One region of the Bradyrhizobium ganzhouense genome, then DNA from elsewhere that is predicted to be linked to it. Evidence: predicted binding sites of a transcription regulator. Region 1 holds the regulator's gene; the other holds the start of a gene.

Region 1 (7,663 bases):
CTGCGCCGCCCGATCGGCATGGCGATCGAGCTGCTCGCCGGTATTCCCTCGATCATCTACGGCATGTGGGGCTTCTTCGTGCTGGGTCCGTTCCTGGCCAACACGTTCCAGCCCTTCATGATCAAGATCTTTGACGGCGTTCCGGTGCTGGGCGCGATCTTCGCAGGTCCCCCGTCCTATCTCAGCCTGTTCAATGCCGCGCTGATCCTCGCGATCATGGTGCTGCCCTTCATCACCTCGATCTCGGTCGACGTGTTCAAGACGGTGCCGCCGGTGCTGAAGGAAGCCGCCTACGGCGTCGGCTGCACCACCTGGGAGGTCGTCCGCAGCGTGGTGATCCCCTACACCCGCGTCGGCGTCATCGGCGGCGTCATGCTGGCGCTCGGACGCGCGCTCGGCGAGACCATGGCGGTGACCTTCATCATCGGCAACTCGTTCCGCATCTCGGGGTCGATCTTCGCCCCCGGCACCACGATTTCGGCCGCGATCGCATCCGAATTCGCCGAAAGCGACGGTCTGCACCAGTCCGGCCTGATCCTGCTCGGCCTGCTGCTGTTCGTGCTGACGTTCTTCGTGCTCGCCGCGGCGCGGCTGATGCTGATGCGGCTGGAAAAGAAGGCGGGGAACTGACGCCATGAACCCGATCTATTCACGCCGCCGCCGCAAGGACATCGTCGTCCGCGGGCTCTGCATGGCCGCCGCCGCCTTCGGCGTGACCTGGCTCGCTCTGATCCTGATCACGCTGCTCTACAACGGGTTGGCGGGCCTGAATCTTGAGATATTCGTCGCGGACACTCCGCCTCCGGGCTCGACTGAAGGCGGCCTGCGCAACGCGATCATCGGTTCGGTCATCATGACCGTGATCGGCGTTGGCATCGGCGCGCCGCTCGGCCTGTTCGCCGGCACCTATCTCGCCGAGTACGGTCGCAACGACAAGCTGACCTCGGTGATCCGCTTCATCAACGACATCCTGCTGTCGGCGCCCTCGATCATCATCGGCCTGTTCATCTACGGCGCGGTGGTGGTGCCGATGCGCGGCTTTTCGGCGATCGCAGGCTCGCTCGCGCTTGCCGTCATCGTGATCCCGGTGGTGCTGCGCACGACCGAGGACATGCTGCTGCTGGTGCCGAACGCACTGCGTGAGGCGGCTTCCGCCCTCGGCCTGCCGCGCTCGCTGGTGATCAAGCGGATCGCTTATCGCGCCGCCCGCTCGGGCCTCATCACCGGCGTGCTGCTCGCGACCGCCCGCGTCGCCGGCGAGACCGCGCCGCTGCTCTTCACCGCGCTGTCGAACCAGTTCTTCAGCCTCGGCCTGACCAAGACGATGGCGAACCTGCCGGTCACCATCAACAACTTCGTCCAGAGTCCTTACGCCTATTGGAAGCAGCTCGCCTGGAGCGGCGCGCTGCTCATCACCCTGACCGTTCTTGCTCTGAATATTGGCGCGCGCATTCTTGGCGCCGAGAGGACCGCAAAATGAGTGATCTTTCCGTATCGATGAGCGCAGCGGGCGGCCTGCCCCAGTCGCCGGTGCTGCCCGAAGCGCCCGCCAAGGTGACGGTACGCAACCTCAACTTCTATTACGGCGAGCACCACGCGCTGAAGAACATCAATCTGGCGCTCGGCACCAACCGTGTCACGGCGTTCATCGGCCCGTCCGGCTGCGGCAAGTCGACCCTGCTGCGCATCTTCAACCGGATGTACGACCTCTATCCGGGCCAGCGCGCTACCGGTCAGCTGATGCTCGACCAGACCAACATCCTCGACCCCAAGCTCGACCTCAATCTGCTGCGCGCCCGCGTCGGCATGGTGTTCCAGAAGCCGACGCCGTTCCCGATGACGATCTACGAGAACATCGCCTTCGGCATTCGTCTCTATGAGAAGATCTCGAAGTCCGAGATGGACGACCGTGTCGAGAAGGCGCTGCGCGGCGGCGCGCTGTGGAACGAGGTCAAGGACAAGCTCAATGCCTCCGGCCTGTCGCTCTCCGGTGGCCAGCAGCAGCGCCTCTGCATCGCCCGCACCGTCGCGGTGCGGCCCGAGGTGATCCTGTTCGACGAGCCCTGCTCGGCGCTCGACCCGATCTCGACCGCCAAGGTCGAGGAGCTGATCCAGGAGCTGTCCGAGAACTACACGATCGCGATCGTGACCCATAACATGCAGCAGGCAGCGCGCGTTTCTGACAAGACCGCCTTCATGTATCTCGGCGAGCTGATCGAGTTCGACGACACCAGCAAGATCTTCACGTCGCCGACCGACCGGCGCACGCAGGATTACATCACCGGCCGGTTCGGCTGAGGAGACGGCACATGGGTTCTGAACATACCGCAAAGGCCTTCGACACCGACCTCCAGGAGCTCACGCGCCTGGTCGCCGAGATGGGCGGCATCGCCGAGCGCATGATCGTCGATTCCGTCGACGCGCTGATCCGCCGCGACGTCGCGCTCGGCCAGCGCGTTGTGACCATCGACGCCGAGCTCGATACGCTCCAGAAGAAGATAGAGGAGCGCGCCGTGCTCACCATCGCTCGCCGCCAGCCGATGGCGGTGGATCTGCGCGAGATCGTTGGCGCTATGCGCGTCGCCACCGATCTCGAGAGGATCGGCGACCTCGCCAAGAACATGGGCAAGCGCGTCGCGGCGCTGGAGACGGATTTCCATCCGCTCAAACTGTTCCGCGGCCTCGAGCACATGACCGACCTCGTGCAGCAGCAGGTCAAGTCGGTGCTGGACGCCTATGCCGCGCACGATCTGCCGGCGGCGATGGCGGTATGGAAAGGCGATGAGGAAGTCGACGCCATCTGCACCTCACTGTTCCGCGAGCTCCTCACCTACATGATGGAGGATCCGCGCAACATCTCGTTCTGCATCCATCTGATGTTCTGCGCCAAGAACATCGAGCGGATCGGCGACCACGCCACCAACATCGCCGAGACCGTGTTCTACATGATCGAAGGCCAGGCCATCACCGACAAGCGACCGAAGGGCGACATGACGACCTTCGCCACGACGGTCCCCAATACTTGAATCCTTAAGGAGCGACGACCCCATGGGCGCACGCATTATGGTGGTTGAAGACGAGGAAGCTCTGACCGAGCTGCTTCGCTACAACCTCGAGGGCGACGGCTATGACGTCGAGACGGTGATGCGCGGCGACGATGCCGACACCCGTCTCAAGGAGCACATCCCCGATCTGATCGTGCTCGACTGGATGCTGCCGGGCCTATCCGGCATCGAGCTGTGCCGCCGGCTGCGGGCGCGGTCCGACACCAAGCAGCTGCCGATCATCATGCTCACCGCGCGCGGCGAGGAGAGCGAGCGGGTAAGGGGTCTTGCGACCGGCGCCGACGATTACATCGTCAAGCCGTTCTCGGTGCCCGAGCTGCTGGCCCGCGTGAAGGGCCTGCTGCGGCGCGCAAGCCCCGAACGGCTCGCCACGGTGCTCGCTTTTGGCGACATCGAGCTCGACCGCGAGAAGCGCCGCGTGGCGCGCTCGGGCCGGCCGATCGATCTCGGCCCGACCGAATATCGGCTGCTCGAGTTTTTCCTGGAGCATCCCGGCCGCGTGTTCTCGCGCGAGCAGCTGCTCGACAGCGTCTGGGGCCGCGACATCTATATCGACGAGCGCACCGTCGACGTGCATATCGGCCGCCTGCGCAAGCTGCTCAATCTCGGCCGCGAGCAGGACCCGATCCGCACCGTCCGCGGCGCCGGCTATGCGCTCGACGATCGCTTTGCGAAGGCCGAGCAGGCCTAAGGCTCTTGCCAGCAAGCAAAGTAAAAGCGCGCCGAATGGCGCGCTTTTCTATTCCCCCTACCGTCCCGGCCTTGTGCCGGGACAAGGTTGCTTGAAGCTGAGCTTACCGCGGCGGCTTCGCCGGCGCCCGCCTGCGATCCGCTGCCGGCTGATACGCCACCCGCGAGTGCTGGGCGCAATAGGGCAGGCCGGAGAGCGCCTTGCCGCCGCAGAAGAAGAAATCCGCGCTCGAGGGATCGCCAACCGGCCAGTGGCAGGTCGCCTCGTTCAGTTCGAGCAGCGACAGGCGCTGGCTCATCGGCACCACGTTGTCGTAGGTGACCGGTTCAGCCTCGACCTCGACCTCGAAGGCCTGCGCCAGCGCGGTATTGCCGCGTGCAATGGGCCTGCTCACCCGCATCATGTGCTGCGCGGGACGCGCCTTGCGCGGCCGCGGAGCTGCCGAAGACGGGCTCTTGGCGCGGCCCGACAGGCCGAGCCTGTGCACCTTGCCGATCACGGCGTTGCGGGTGACATTCCCAAGCTCAGCGGCGATCTGGCTGGCCGAAAGTCCGGCCTCCCAGAGCTTTTTTAACTGCTCGACGCGATCGTCGGACCAGGTCAAAACCGTCATTGTAACCTTTCCTTCGCCGCGCGCCCGCCATCCTGGGTTCGCACAACGAATGCCTAAGCCTCGAAAAACCCGTGCCGCCGGAATCCCTTAAGGCTCGCCGGGCGCAGTGAGACGCCCGAACGTTTACGCCGGTACATGAGGACTTTTGGGATCAGAACCGCTGCACGAGATGTCGTATCTGACAAGCCAAACGCTACAATATGGCGTGACTCACGCGCAAGAGTCCGCCGACTCGCTTCCACATGTTCCGTGGCCAAAAACCCGCAAATCTGGCACCGCAAGACTACGGAATCAGAGTTTCGCGAGGCTTTCCGGGCGGCATTGACACCCGTGGTGCCAGGCATAAGATGGTGACGCGTGCCGCCCTTAAAAGGCGGCACGTTTCGTTTTCCGGACCAATGATGCGCTGCGCAACGCACGTTCAGGCCGTCCGAAACATCCAAAGAGACCATCATGACCAACAGCGCAGCGCCGCATTTGCTCCCCGTTTTCGCCAGGGCCGACATCGGCTTCGAGCGCGGCGAAGGCGTCTGGCTCATCGCAACCAATGGCGATCGCTATCTCGATTTCACCTCGGGCGTGGCGGTCAATGCGCTCGGCCATGCCCATCCCGCGCTGGTCAAGGCGCTGCAGGAGCAGGCCACAAAACTCTGGCACATGTCGAACCTGTTCCAGAGCCCGGACGGCGAGAAGCTCGCCGCGCGCCTCTGCAACGAGAGCTTTGCGGACTTCGTGTTCTTCTGTAATTCCGGCGCCGAGGCGCTGGAGGGTGTGATCAAGCTGGTCCGCCATCATCACTTCTCCAAGGGGCATCCGGAGCGCTACCGCATCATCACCTTCGAGGGCGCCTTCCACGGCCGCACGCTGGCGACGCTGGCGGCGACCGGCTCCGCAAAATATCTCGAAGGTTTCGGTCCGCCGATGGACGGTTTCGACCAGATCCCGCATGGCGACATCGAGGCCGTGAAGAAAGCGATCGGTCCGCAGACCGCCGGCATCCTGATCGAGCCGATCCAGGGCGAGGGCGGCGTGCGTTCGGCGCCTCCCGGCTTCCTCAAGGCATTGCGCCAGCTCTGCGATGAGAAGGGCCTGCTGCTCGCCTTCGACGAGGTGCAGACCGGCATGGGCCGCACCGGCGATCTCTTCGCCCATCGGCGCACCGGCGTCACGCCTGACGTGATGTCGCTGGCGAAAGCGCTCGGCGGCGGCTTCCCGATCGGTGCGGTGCTCGCGACCGCGGACGCGGCTTCCGGCATGGGGCCCGGCTCGCACGGCTCGACCTTCGGCGGCAATCCGCTGGCGATCTCGGCTGCGAATGCCGTGCTCGACGTCATGCTCAAGCCCGGCTTCTTCGACCACGTCCAGAGGATGTCGCTGCTGCTCAAGCAGAAGCTCGCTTCCGTGATCGACCGTCATCCCGATATCGTCAGCGAAGTTCGCGGCGAGGGGCTTCTGATCGGCATCAAGGCCGTGGTGCCCTCCGGTGACCTGGTCGCAGCGCTTCGCAACGAAAAACTGCTCACCGTGGGCGCCGGCGACAATGTCGTGCGCTTCCTGCCGCCCTTGATCGTCACCGAAGCCGAGATCGAGGACAGCGTCGGACGGCTCGAACGCGCCTGCACTGCGCTGTCCGGCAACAAGCGGGCGGCAAGCTGATGAGCAAGACGCCAAAGCACTTCCTGGATATCAACGAGCTGCCGCTGTCGGAGCTCAAGAGCATGCTCTCGGCCTCCTCCGCCATGAAGGCGAAGCAGAAGGCGCATCAGCCGGTCAAGCCGCTCGAAGGCAAGACGCTGGCGATGATCTTCGAGCGCCCGTCGACCCGCACGCGCGTCTCGTTCGATGTCGCCATGCGCCAGCTCGGCGGCGAGCCGATCATGCTCACCGGTGCCGAGATGCAGCTCGGCCGCGGCGAGACCATTGCCGATACCGCGCGTGTGCTGTCGCGCTATGTCGACGCCATCATGATCCGCATCCTCAATCATGAGGCCCTGCTGGAGCTCGCGGCGAACGCGACCGTGCCCGTGATCAACGGCCTGACGCGGCGCTCGCATCCCTGCCAGGTGATGGCCGACCTCCTGACCTATGAAGAGCATCGCGGCCCGATCGAAGGTCGCACCGTGGCCTGGACCGGCGACGACAACAATGTGCTGGCGTCCTGGGCTCATGCCGCCGAGCGCTTCAAATTCAAGCTCAATGTCGCAACCCCGCCGGAGCTCGCCCCGAAGAAGGTGATGCGCGATTTCATCAAGGCCACCGGTGCGCCGATCGTGCTCGGCACCGATCCCGAGGCCGCCGTGAAGGGTGCCGATTGCGTCGTCACCGACACCTGGGTGTCGATGGGCGACAAGGAAGGCGAGCACCGCCACAACGTGCTCAAGCCCTACCAGGTCAATTCGAAGCTGATGTCGCTGGCCAAGCCCGACGCGCTGTTCATGCACTGTCTGCCCGCCCATCGCGGCGAGGAGGTCACCGACGAGGTGATCGACGGTCCGCAATCGGTCGTGTTCGACGAGGCCGAAAACCGCCTGCATGCGCAGAAGGGCATTTTGGCCTGGTGTTTTGACGCGGTGAAGTAAGGCACGCGTGGTGTTAATCGTCGTCCTGGCGAAAGCCAGGACCCATTACCACCCAACCGTAGTTTGGCGAAGATCGGCAATTGCGATCTCGCGCCACAACTCCTCCCTGGGGTTATGGGTTCTGGCTTTCGCCGGGACGACACTGAGTTTGTCGTGCGTGCGTACGATCCATTCTGCATTCCGGATGCGCCCCTGCGCCCCCTTCCATTTTCACCCTCCGACCCCAGATAAAGCGCCATGGTTTCCCAATCCCCTGACATGAAAACCGGGCCAGAGGGCCCGGTTCGCGCGCCATCCGCGGTTCCGATCGATGACGCCGTGCTGCCCTACGAGGTCGACGCGCTCGATGTGCGCGGGCGGCTGGTTCGGCTCGGCCCCGCGCTCGACGAGATCCTGACCAAGCACGATTATCCCGCGCCCGTCGGCAAGCTGCTCGGTGAGGCCATCGTGCTGACGACGCTGCTCGGCTCGGCGCTGAAATTCGAGGGCCGATTCATCCTGCAGGCACAGACCGACGGGCCGGTGTCGTTTCTGGTGGTTGACTATCAGGCGCCGGATCGCCTGCGCGCCTATGCACGCTTTGACGCCGAGCGCCTCGGTGGCACCAGGGATTCCGGCACGCTGCTCGGCCGCGGCCATCTCGCCATGACCATCGACCAGGGGCCCGATATGAGCCGCTACCAGGGTCTGGTCGCGCTCGACGGCGGCAGCCTGG
Region 2 (7,663 bases), 2.3 Mb from region 1:
TGGCGAGCACGAACATCTCCACCGCCAGTACGCCGACATAGTCGAGCGCGGTTGCGATCTTGCCGGCGATGCTGCGCGCCTCTTCGGCCAGCGCGTCCGGGATCGGCGCCGGCGCGCGGGAAATCTTCAGGATGTGGTCGCGATGCTCGTTCTCGGTGACGTCGAAGCATTCGACCTGGCCGGCGGCCGAGCGCGCGGCGATCACGGAGATCTCGCGCTCGAACGGCACGAAGGCTTCCAGAATCGCCGATTTGGTGGCGAGGCTGGTCCAGACCTTCGCGATGTCGTCGCCCTCGCGGATGATGGCCTGGCCCTTGCCGTCATAGCCGAAGCGGCGGGTCTTCAGCACGGCGGGGAAGCCGATCTTGGCGACCGCCTCGCGCAGCGACGCGACCGAGGTGACGTCGGCGTAAGCGGCGGTGCCGATGCCGAGCCGGGTGATAAAATCCTTCTCGGCGAGCCGGTCCTGGGTGGTTTCGAGGATCTTGCGGTTGGGCAGCACCGGGCGGCGCGCGTCCAGCACCATGGCGGCCGCGGACGGCACGTTCTCGAATTCGTAGGTGATGACGTCGACGTCGTGGGCGAACAGCTCCAGCGCCTCGACATCGGCATATTCGGCACAGGTCGCGTTCAGCACGACGTCGAAGGCCGGCGAATCCGGATCGGGCGAGAACACCTGGCAGCGCAGGCCGAGCCGCGCGGCGGCCATCGCCAGCATCCGTCCGAGCTGTCCGCCGCCGAGGATTCCGATGGTGTCGCCGGGCTTCAGCTTCACCTGCTTTGCGTCAGTCACGCCTTGTCCTCCGGGCGCTCCGCGACCGCCTCGGTCTGCGCCTTGCGCCAGGCGGCGAGGCGGTCGGACAGGGCCGGATCGGACAGCGCCAGCACGGACGCCGCGAGCAGTGCCGCGTTGATCGCGCCGGCCTTGCCGATCGCGAGCGTGCCGACCGGAATGCCGGCGGGCATCTGAACGATCGAATAGAGCGAATCGATGCCCTTCAGCGTCCTGGACTCGATTGGCACGCCGAACACCGGCAGTTCCGTCAGCGCCGCAGCCATGCCGGGCAGATGCGCGGCGCCGCCGGCGCCCGCGATGATGACCTTGAAACCGGCCGCCTTGGCGCCCTTGGCGAAGCTGAAGAGCCGGTCGGGGGTGCGGTGGGCCGAAACGATGCGGGTGTCGGAGGTGACGCCAAGCGCTGTGAGCGTGTCGGCGGCGTGCCGCATCGTCTCCCAGTCCGACTGGCTTCCCATGATGATGGCGATCGGCGCGGTCATGACGTCAATTGTGCTCGGAAAACAGAAAGATAGGCCAGATTAACGGTTCCGGCCGGCGGCTCGCAAGGCGGTGGCAAGGAGAAGGGAATGCACTATCCTGTCTTGGTGAATCCCCGCAAGCCTTCATTGAGCAGGATGCCCATGAAGAAATCAAAAAGGGCGACCGCTGCGAAGGCCAAAAAAGGCCGAAAAACCAGCGGGAGCCGAACGAGAACTGCACCCAAGCGGTCCGCGGCTGCGGCGCCGCGCCGCGCGCCCGCAGCCCGCGCCGCCGGGGAAACCAAGGATACGAGCAAGGCGATCATCCGCGGCCTGCGGACCAAGCTCACGCAGGCATTGCGGCGCGTCGCCGAGCTCGAGGCGGCGGCCGACACAGATTTCCTGCTGGACATACCCAACCGGCGCGGCTTCGAGCGCGAGCTCCAGCGCGCCATCGCCTACATGAAGCGTTACCGCGCCAGCGGTGCGCTGATCGTGCTCGACGTCGACCGGTTGAAGCCGATCAACGATTCCTTCGGTCATGGCGCCGGTGACGAGGTGCTGAAGGCGATCGCCGCGACGCTGACGCGGCAAATCCGCGCCTCCGACGTGGTCGGCCGTCTCGGTGGTGACGAGTTTGCCCTGCTGTTGTGGAATCTCAGCGAGACCGATGCCAAGGCGAAGGCTCTGATCTTCGAGCAGGCGATCGACGAATTGTCCTTTGTCTTTCGCGGCCAGCACGTGACGGCGGGCGCCTCCGCTGGTGTCGCGTTGCTTGGTGCGCAGTCCGATGCCGTCCGCGCGCTGGAGGAGGCTGACGCCGCCATGTATGTGCGCAAGGCCCACCGGCGACACGAGCCCCAGATCAGGCTTGCGAGCAGCTGACTTTAGAGCGTTGCGAGATCTTCCGGCACGTTGCCGAATTTGCGCAGCAGCGTGGCGTCACCGAATTCGCCGGTCATGGGATCGCCGCTGCGGCTGAATGCGACCGCGCCGATATGGCCGGTCCCACGCGCCAAGGCCTCGGCGCGCCGCAACGCGGCCGTCGAACTCTGGCATTCCTCCGCGGCGCCCGCGACAGGCGATCCGTCGGCATCGATCAGAAAAGGCATTGCAACGTAATAGGTCACATCCGACATGGCGTTGCTCCGGCGATCAAAACTAGGCGGCGCCGCTCTTGCCCCGCGTCCAGCTGCGCGAGGTCTCGGGAATGCAGCCGGCCGCAATCGCCGCCTGCAATTCTTCCAGCTCGGCTTCCAGATATTCGTTGGCCATGATCAGCGCCTTGATGGTGCTGCGCAGATTGCCGTCACACATCGCGATCGCCTGATCGCAGGCTTGCTCGTAGTAGCTGTTGTCGAGAAGGGCGGGGACTGACATCTGCGGTGTCCTTGCGGGTTGTCCTTGGAGGTTGTCCTTGGGCGCTTCCTGGCGCGGGATTTATGTTCCTCTTTTGTTCTTTTTGAGTCAAGCGGATTCATGCGGCGGCAATCCGTGACTGCTCGCGGATCAGGCGATGATGTCGGGCGTGATCTGGTCTTCGATGAAGGCGATACGGTCGCGCAACAACAGCTTGCGTTTCTTCAACCGCTGTAACCGCAACAGGTCGGGGGCGGGCGATTGATGCAGTGCATCGATCGCCGCATCGAGATCTCGGTGTTCCTGCTGCAACCGGGTAAGCTCGGCTTCGAGCTCACGCTCGTCTTCATTGGTCATGTTTGCGGTGGCCGAAAACCGATAGGCTGAGATTAAGGCTGTGGATGCCCTGTGGAAATTATCGTCCTTGCGCGGCGTGATCGCAAGCGATCTGCGACCTTCGCGCACCGCTCTCTCGCAAGATATTTCAACGATTCGCGAGCGTGTAGCGTAAGCACGTTGATATCATGGATTTTTCACCGCGTGGTTCCTTACTCACGCTTCGTTACATATGAATTTTCAAAAATGACGGTGCGACGATGGATACCCATCGACAGAACGAATCGGTGATGTACACTTCTTCGTCCGGATCGAATCCAAGGTTCACCCCTACCGAGGAGGTTTCGAATGACAATTCAGGCACATCTGGTTGAATTGGAACGGAAGCACAAAACTCTCGAAAACGAATTGCACGATGCTCTCGTGCACCTTTCAACAGACGACCTGCAAATTGTTGAGTTGAAGCGCCGGAAGTTGATGGTCAAGGACCAGATCGAGCGTCTGAAGCACACCGGCGACACGCTTCACTAGCAACCCTCGTAACAGCGTAGAGTTTGAACGTATCCTTTCAGGCAGGGATGAGAGCCTTTGCGCTCGTCCCTGCCTGAATGGTGCGCGCCGCGCAATCATCGTTGCGCGGGCGTCAGCTTTTGTCTGGACGCGTTCTCTCGACGCGAACCGGTATCCACTTCGCTCGAAAACACTCTAGATTTCTGCGAGCTCCGCGACGTGGTCTGCGATCGCGAGCGACGATGTCAGTCCCGGTGATTCGATGCCGAACAGATTGATCAAACCCGCGACGCCATGATCGCGCGGACCCTGCATCAGGAAATCCTGCGTTGCTACGGCCGGCGGCACGATCTTCGGGCGGATGCCCGAATAGCTCGGCATCAACGCGCCGTCGGGAAGCGTCGGCCAGTATTTGCGGATCGCTGGATAGAAGCGCTCGGCGCGCGACGGATCGACCTCATAGTCGATCGTCTCGATCCATTCGACGTCGGGGCCAAAGCGCGCCTGTCCTGCCATGTCCAAGGTGAGATGTACGCCGAGCCCGCCGGGCTCAGGCACGGGATAGATCAGGCGTGAGAACGGTGCGCGCGCGTTGCAGCTGAAATAGTTTCCCTTGGCAAGATAGGACGGCGGAATCCGGTCAATCGGCATGCCGTCGATGTGGCGCGCCACGGTCGTTGCCGAAAGCCCGGCGGCGTTGACGAGCAGGCCGCATTGCAGCGTCATCGGCGCTTCGCCGCCGGCTTCGATCTCGATCACACCAGCGTCCGCCTTGGCGCGGATCAGCGGTGTGTGAAACGCAAAGGCTGCGCCGGCTTCCTCGGCCTCGCCGCGCAATGAGAGCATGTAGGCATGGCTGTCGATGATGCCGGTCGACGGCGACAGAAGCGCGGCGTCGCAGGCCAGCGCCGGCTCCAGCGCGCGGGCGGCCTCGCCCGAGAGCAACTGCATGTCGAGCACGCCGTTGGCCTCGGCATGCGCCTTGATCGATTGCAGCTTCTCGGTTTCCCTTGCATTGGTCGCGACGATCAGCTTGCCGCAGTTCTTGTGGGGGATGCCGCGCTCGCCGCAATAACGATACAGCGCATGCTTGCCGCTGACGCACATGCGCGCCATCCAGCTTCCGGCGCGGTAGTAGATCCCGGCATGGATCACCTCGCTGTTGCGTGAGGAGGTGATGGTGCCGATGGCCTCGGCTTCCTCGAGCACGATCACTTCGCGCCCGGCCTGGGCCAGCTTCCGGGCCACCGCGAGCCCGACCACGCCGGCTCCGATGACGACGCAGTCGACCCTATCCATGGTTGCGCAGAAGTCCCGTTGAAATTGCCGAGGGGGTCGGTTTGCCTGGGAAACGAGCCGCGCGGCCGTTGTCCGTTAAGGAAGCATTTATCATGTCAGGGCAATTGCCGTATTTCGCGTCACATATTTCTATTGGGCGTACAGGCGTTTACCCGATCCAAACCCGTGAAGCCAGACAATCCGCAGTTGAAATCGCGGGTGGCTGATGGCTGAGAAGAACTGGCACGAAGGCAGCATGCTTCCGATTGCTGTGCAGGCCGTCGTGTGCCTGGCCAGCGCGGTCGCGCCTTCGCGTGCCTATGCCGGCAGCTTCGCTCCGCCGAGCTATCTTGGCAATCTCGACCCCAATCTGGTGTGGGAAGTCCTGATCGGGGGCGTTGTCGTCAGCGCGTTCCTGGCAGCTGTCGCGCTGTGGATCCATTCCGCGCTGCGCCGGAGCAAGCGTTCGCAGTTGCGGCGCAACGCCTTCGTCTCCTCCGCCATGAACAATCTCAACCAGGGCGTGGTGATGACGGATGCGCAGCGGCGCATCATCTTCTGCAACGACCGCTATCTCGAGATCTACGGCCTGGCGCGCTCGGATCTGTGGACCGGCATGAGCGGCTACGACATCCTCGAGTTGCGGCGCCAGCGCGGGGTCCTCGCCGTCTCCGACGACGACTTCTACGAGAAGGCGGCAAGCTCCAACGGCCTGATCACCGAACTGCCGGACGGCCGCGCCATCCTGGTTAAATATTTCATTCTGCCGAACGGTGGCTCGGTGGCGACTCATCTCGACGTCAGCGAGCAGCGGAAGCTGTCGCGGCAGCTCGCGTCGACCAAGCAGTTCCTGGAAACGGTGCTGGACAACGTGCCGGCCTGCGTGGCTGCGAAGAACATCGAGGACGGCCGCTACATCTTTGCCAACAGCGCCTATGAGCGGTTCTGGGGCTTTTCGCGCGACCAGGTCGTCGGCAAGAATGCGCGCGAGCTGTTCGGCCCAAAATCGGCTGATAGCATCGAGGCGACCGACCGGGCCGCGCTGCTGGCGCCGGAAGGACAGTATCGCAACGAATTCGAGGTCGAGGTCCAGCGCGATCAGGCCCGGCGCATGGTGGCCTCGATCCGCATCGTGGTCCGCAACGAGAGCAACAAGCCGGAATTCCTGCTGGTGGTGTTCGAGGACATCACCGATCGGCAATCGCTGTCGATGGAGCTGGAGAGCACCAAGAAATTCCTCGAGCTGGTGGTCGACAACATCCCGGTGGCGCTGATCGTGGAGCAGGTCAAGGACGGCCGCTACCTGCTCGCCAACCGCAGCGCCGAGACGATCCTCAACCGCAGGCGCGAGGAAGCCACCGGCCTGACCGCCTCCGACATTTTCAATGCCAAGGAAGCGAAGCTGATCATCGCGCGCGACGAGGCGGCGATCAAGAAGCGCGGGATGATCACCGAGGAGCATCCGATCTCCACCAAGGACGGCCTGCGCCTGTTCCTGACCCGGCGCGCCACGGTGCTCAACGACGCCGGCGAGCCGCAATATCTGATCAAGACCCACGAGGACGTCACCAACCGCCGGCAGACCGAATCGCGGATGGCGCACATGGCCTATCATGACGGCCTCACCGACTTGCCGAACCGCGCCGCCTTTCTTCAGGCGCTGAACCAGATGATCGAGGCTTGCGAGGGGACCGACGAGGAATTCGCGGTCCTTTGCGTCGATCTCGACGGCCTCAAGGAAGTCAACGACGTGTTCGGCCATGCTCTTGGCGACAAGCTGCTGATCGAGGTGGCCCAGCGGCTGCAGGACACTGCGCGGGGCGGCCTGGTGGCGCGCCTCTCCGGCGACGAATTCGGCCTGATCATCGACGGCAAGCAGCCCGACGCCGGTCTCGCGCTGGCGCACCAGCTCGGCGAGGCGCTTGCGCCCGAATTCCACATCGACGGCCGCGCGGTCCGCGCCGGCATCACCACCGGCATGTCGATCTTCCCGCACAACGGCCCCGACGGTGCCTCGCTGCTTGCCAATGCCGGCGCTGCCCTGTTCCGCGCCAAGCAGAAATCGCGCGGCACGATCAGTCTCTACCAGCCCGAGATGGACCAGCAGATCCGCGACCGCCGCGTGCTGCACCAGGATCTGTCGAAGGCGATCAAGAACGGCGAGCTGTCGCTGGCCTTCCAGCCGCAGGGCATCGCGCGCAACAGCGTCGCCGAGAGCGAGATCATCGGCTTCGAGGCCCTGGCGCGCTGGCAGCATCCGGTGCGGGGTCAGGTCTCACCGGCCGAATTCATCCCGATCGCGGAAGAAAGCGGCCTGATCGTCGAGATGGGCGAGTGGATCCTGCGGCAGGTCTGCCGCGAGGCGGCGTCGTGGCCGAAGCCGCTGCAGGTCGCGGTCAATCTGTCGCCGGCGCAATTCATGCACGGCGACGTGGTCGGGCTCGTCCATTCGATCCTGATCGAGACCGGGCTTGCGCCTGGCCGGCTCGAGCTCGAAATCACCGAGGGCGTGCTGATCGAGGACTTCGATCGCGGCCTGGCGCTGCTGCGGCGCCTGAAGGCGCTGGGCGTCCGTATCTCGATGGACGATTTCGGCAGCGGCTATTCCTCGCTGAGCTATCTCCAGGCGTTCCCGTTCGACAAGATCAAGATCGATCGTGCCTTCATCATCAATCTCGGTCGCAATCCGCAATCGGCCGCGATCGTCCGCGCCGTGATCGATCTCGGTCACGGCCTCGAAATGTCGATCATCGCCGAGGGCGTCGAGACGATCGACCAGCTCGCCTTCCTTGCCAGGGAAGGCTGTGATGGTGTGCAGGGCTATTTGCTCGGCAAGCCGCTGCCCATCGGGAAATATGCCGGCCTCGTCGGCCGCGTCGAGGCCATGGAGCTTGCACTCAAGACCGGCTGAAGCGTTTTCAAG

What was found. The regulator PhoB, encoded in region 1, activates phosphate uptake and scavenging genes when phosphate is short. The targets are predictions, from matches to a motif close to TGTCATNNANCTGTCAT.
Region 2: ACLFLU_RS34370 (YdcH family protein) is a predicted target of PhoB. The motif match lies at 3,199-3,215, and genes of this name have one in related genera.

Annotation. Positions count from the first base shown of each region.
Region 1 covers NZ_CP181318.1:820,805-828,467, forward strand. The annotation lists gene pstC (phosphate ABC transporter permease subunit PstC) at 1-630, shown strand, start outside; gene pstA (phosphate ABC transporter permease PstA) at 635-1,480, shown strand; gene pstB (phosphate ABC transporter ATP-binding protein PstB) at 1,477-2,298, shown strand; gene phoU (phosphate signaling complex protein PhoU) at 2,310-3,026, shown strand; gene phoB (phosphate regulon transcriptional regulator PhoB) at 3,049-3,756, shown strand; gene ACLFLU_RS03800 (GcrA family cell cycle regulator) at 3,860-4,369, opposite strand; gene ACLFLU_RS03805 (aspartate aminotransferase family protein) at 4,823-6,025, shown strand; gene argF (ornithine carbamoyltransferase) at 6,025-6,948, shown strand; gene ACLFLU_RS03815 (Hsp33 family molecular chaperone) at 7,186-7,663, shown strand, end outside.
Region 2 covers NZ_CP181318.1:7,390,278-7,397,940, reverse strand. The annotation lists gene ACLFLU_RS34400 (5-(carboxyamino)imidazole ribonucleotide synthase) at 1-793, opposite strand, end outside; gene purE (5-(carboxyamino)imidazole ribonucleotide mutase) at 790-1,278, opposite strand; gene ACLFLU_RS34390 (GGDEF domain-containing protein) at 1,420-2,142, shown strand; gene ACLFLU_RS34385 (hypothetical protein) at 2,145-2,396, opposite strand; gene ACLFLU_RS34380 (hypothetical protein) at 2,419-2,637, opposite strand; gene ACLFLU_RS34375 (YdcH family protein) at 2,767-2,973, opposite strand; gene ACLFLU_RS34370 (YdcH family protein) at 3,301-3,483, shown strand; gene ACLFLU_RS34365 (NAD(P)/FAD-dependent oxidoreductase) at 3,658-4,761, opposite strand; gene ACLFLU_RS34360 (sensor domain-containing protein) at 4,967-7,651, shown strand.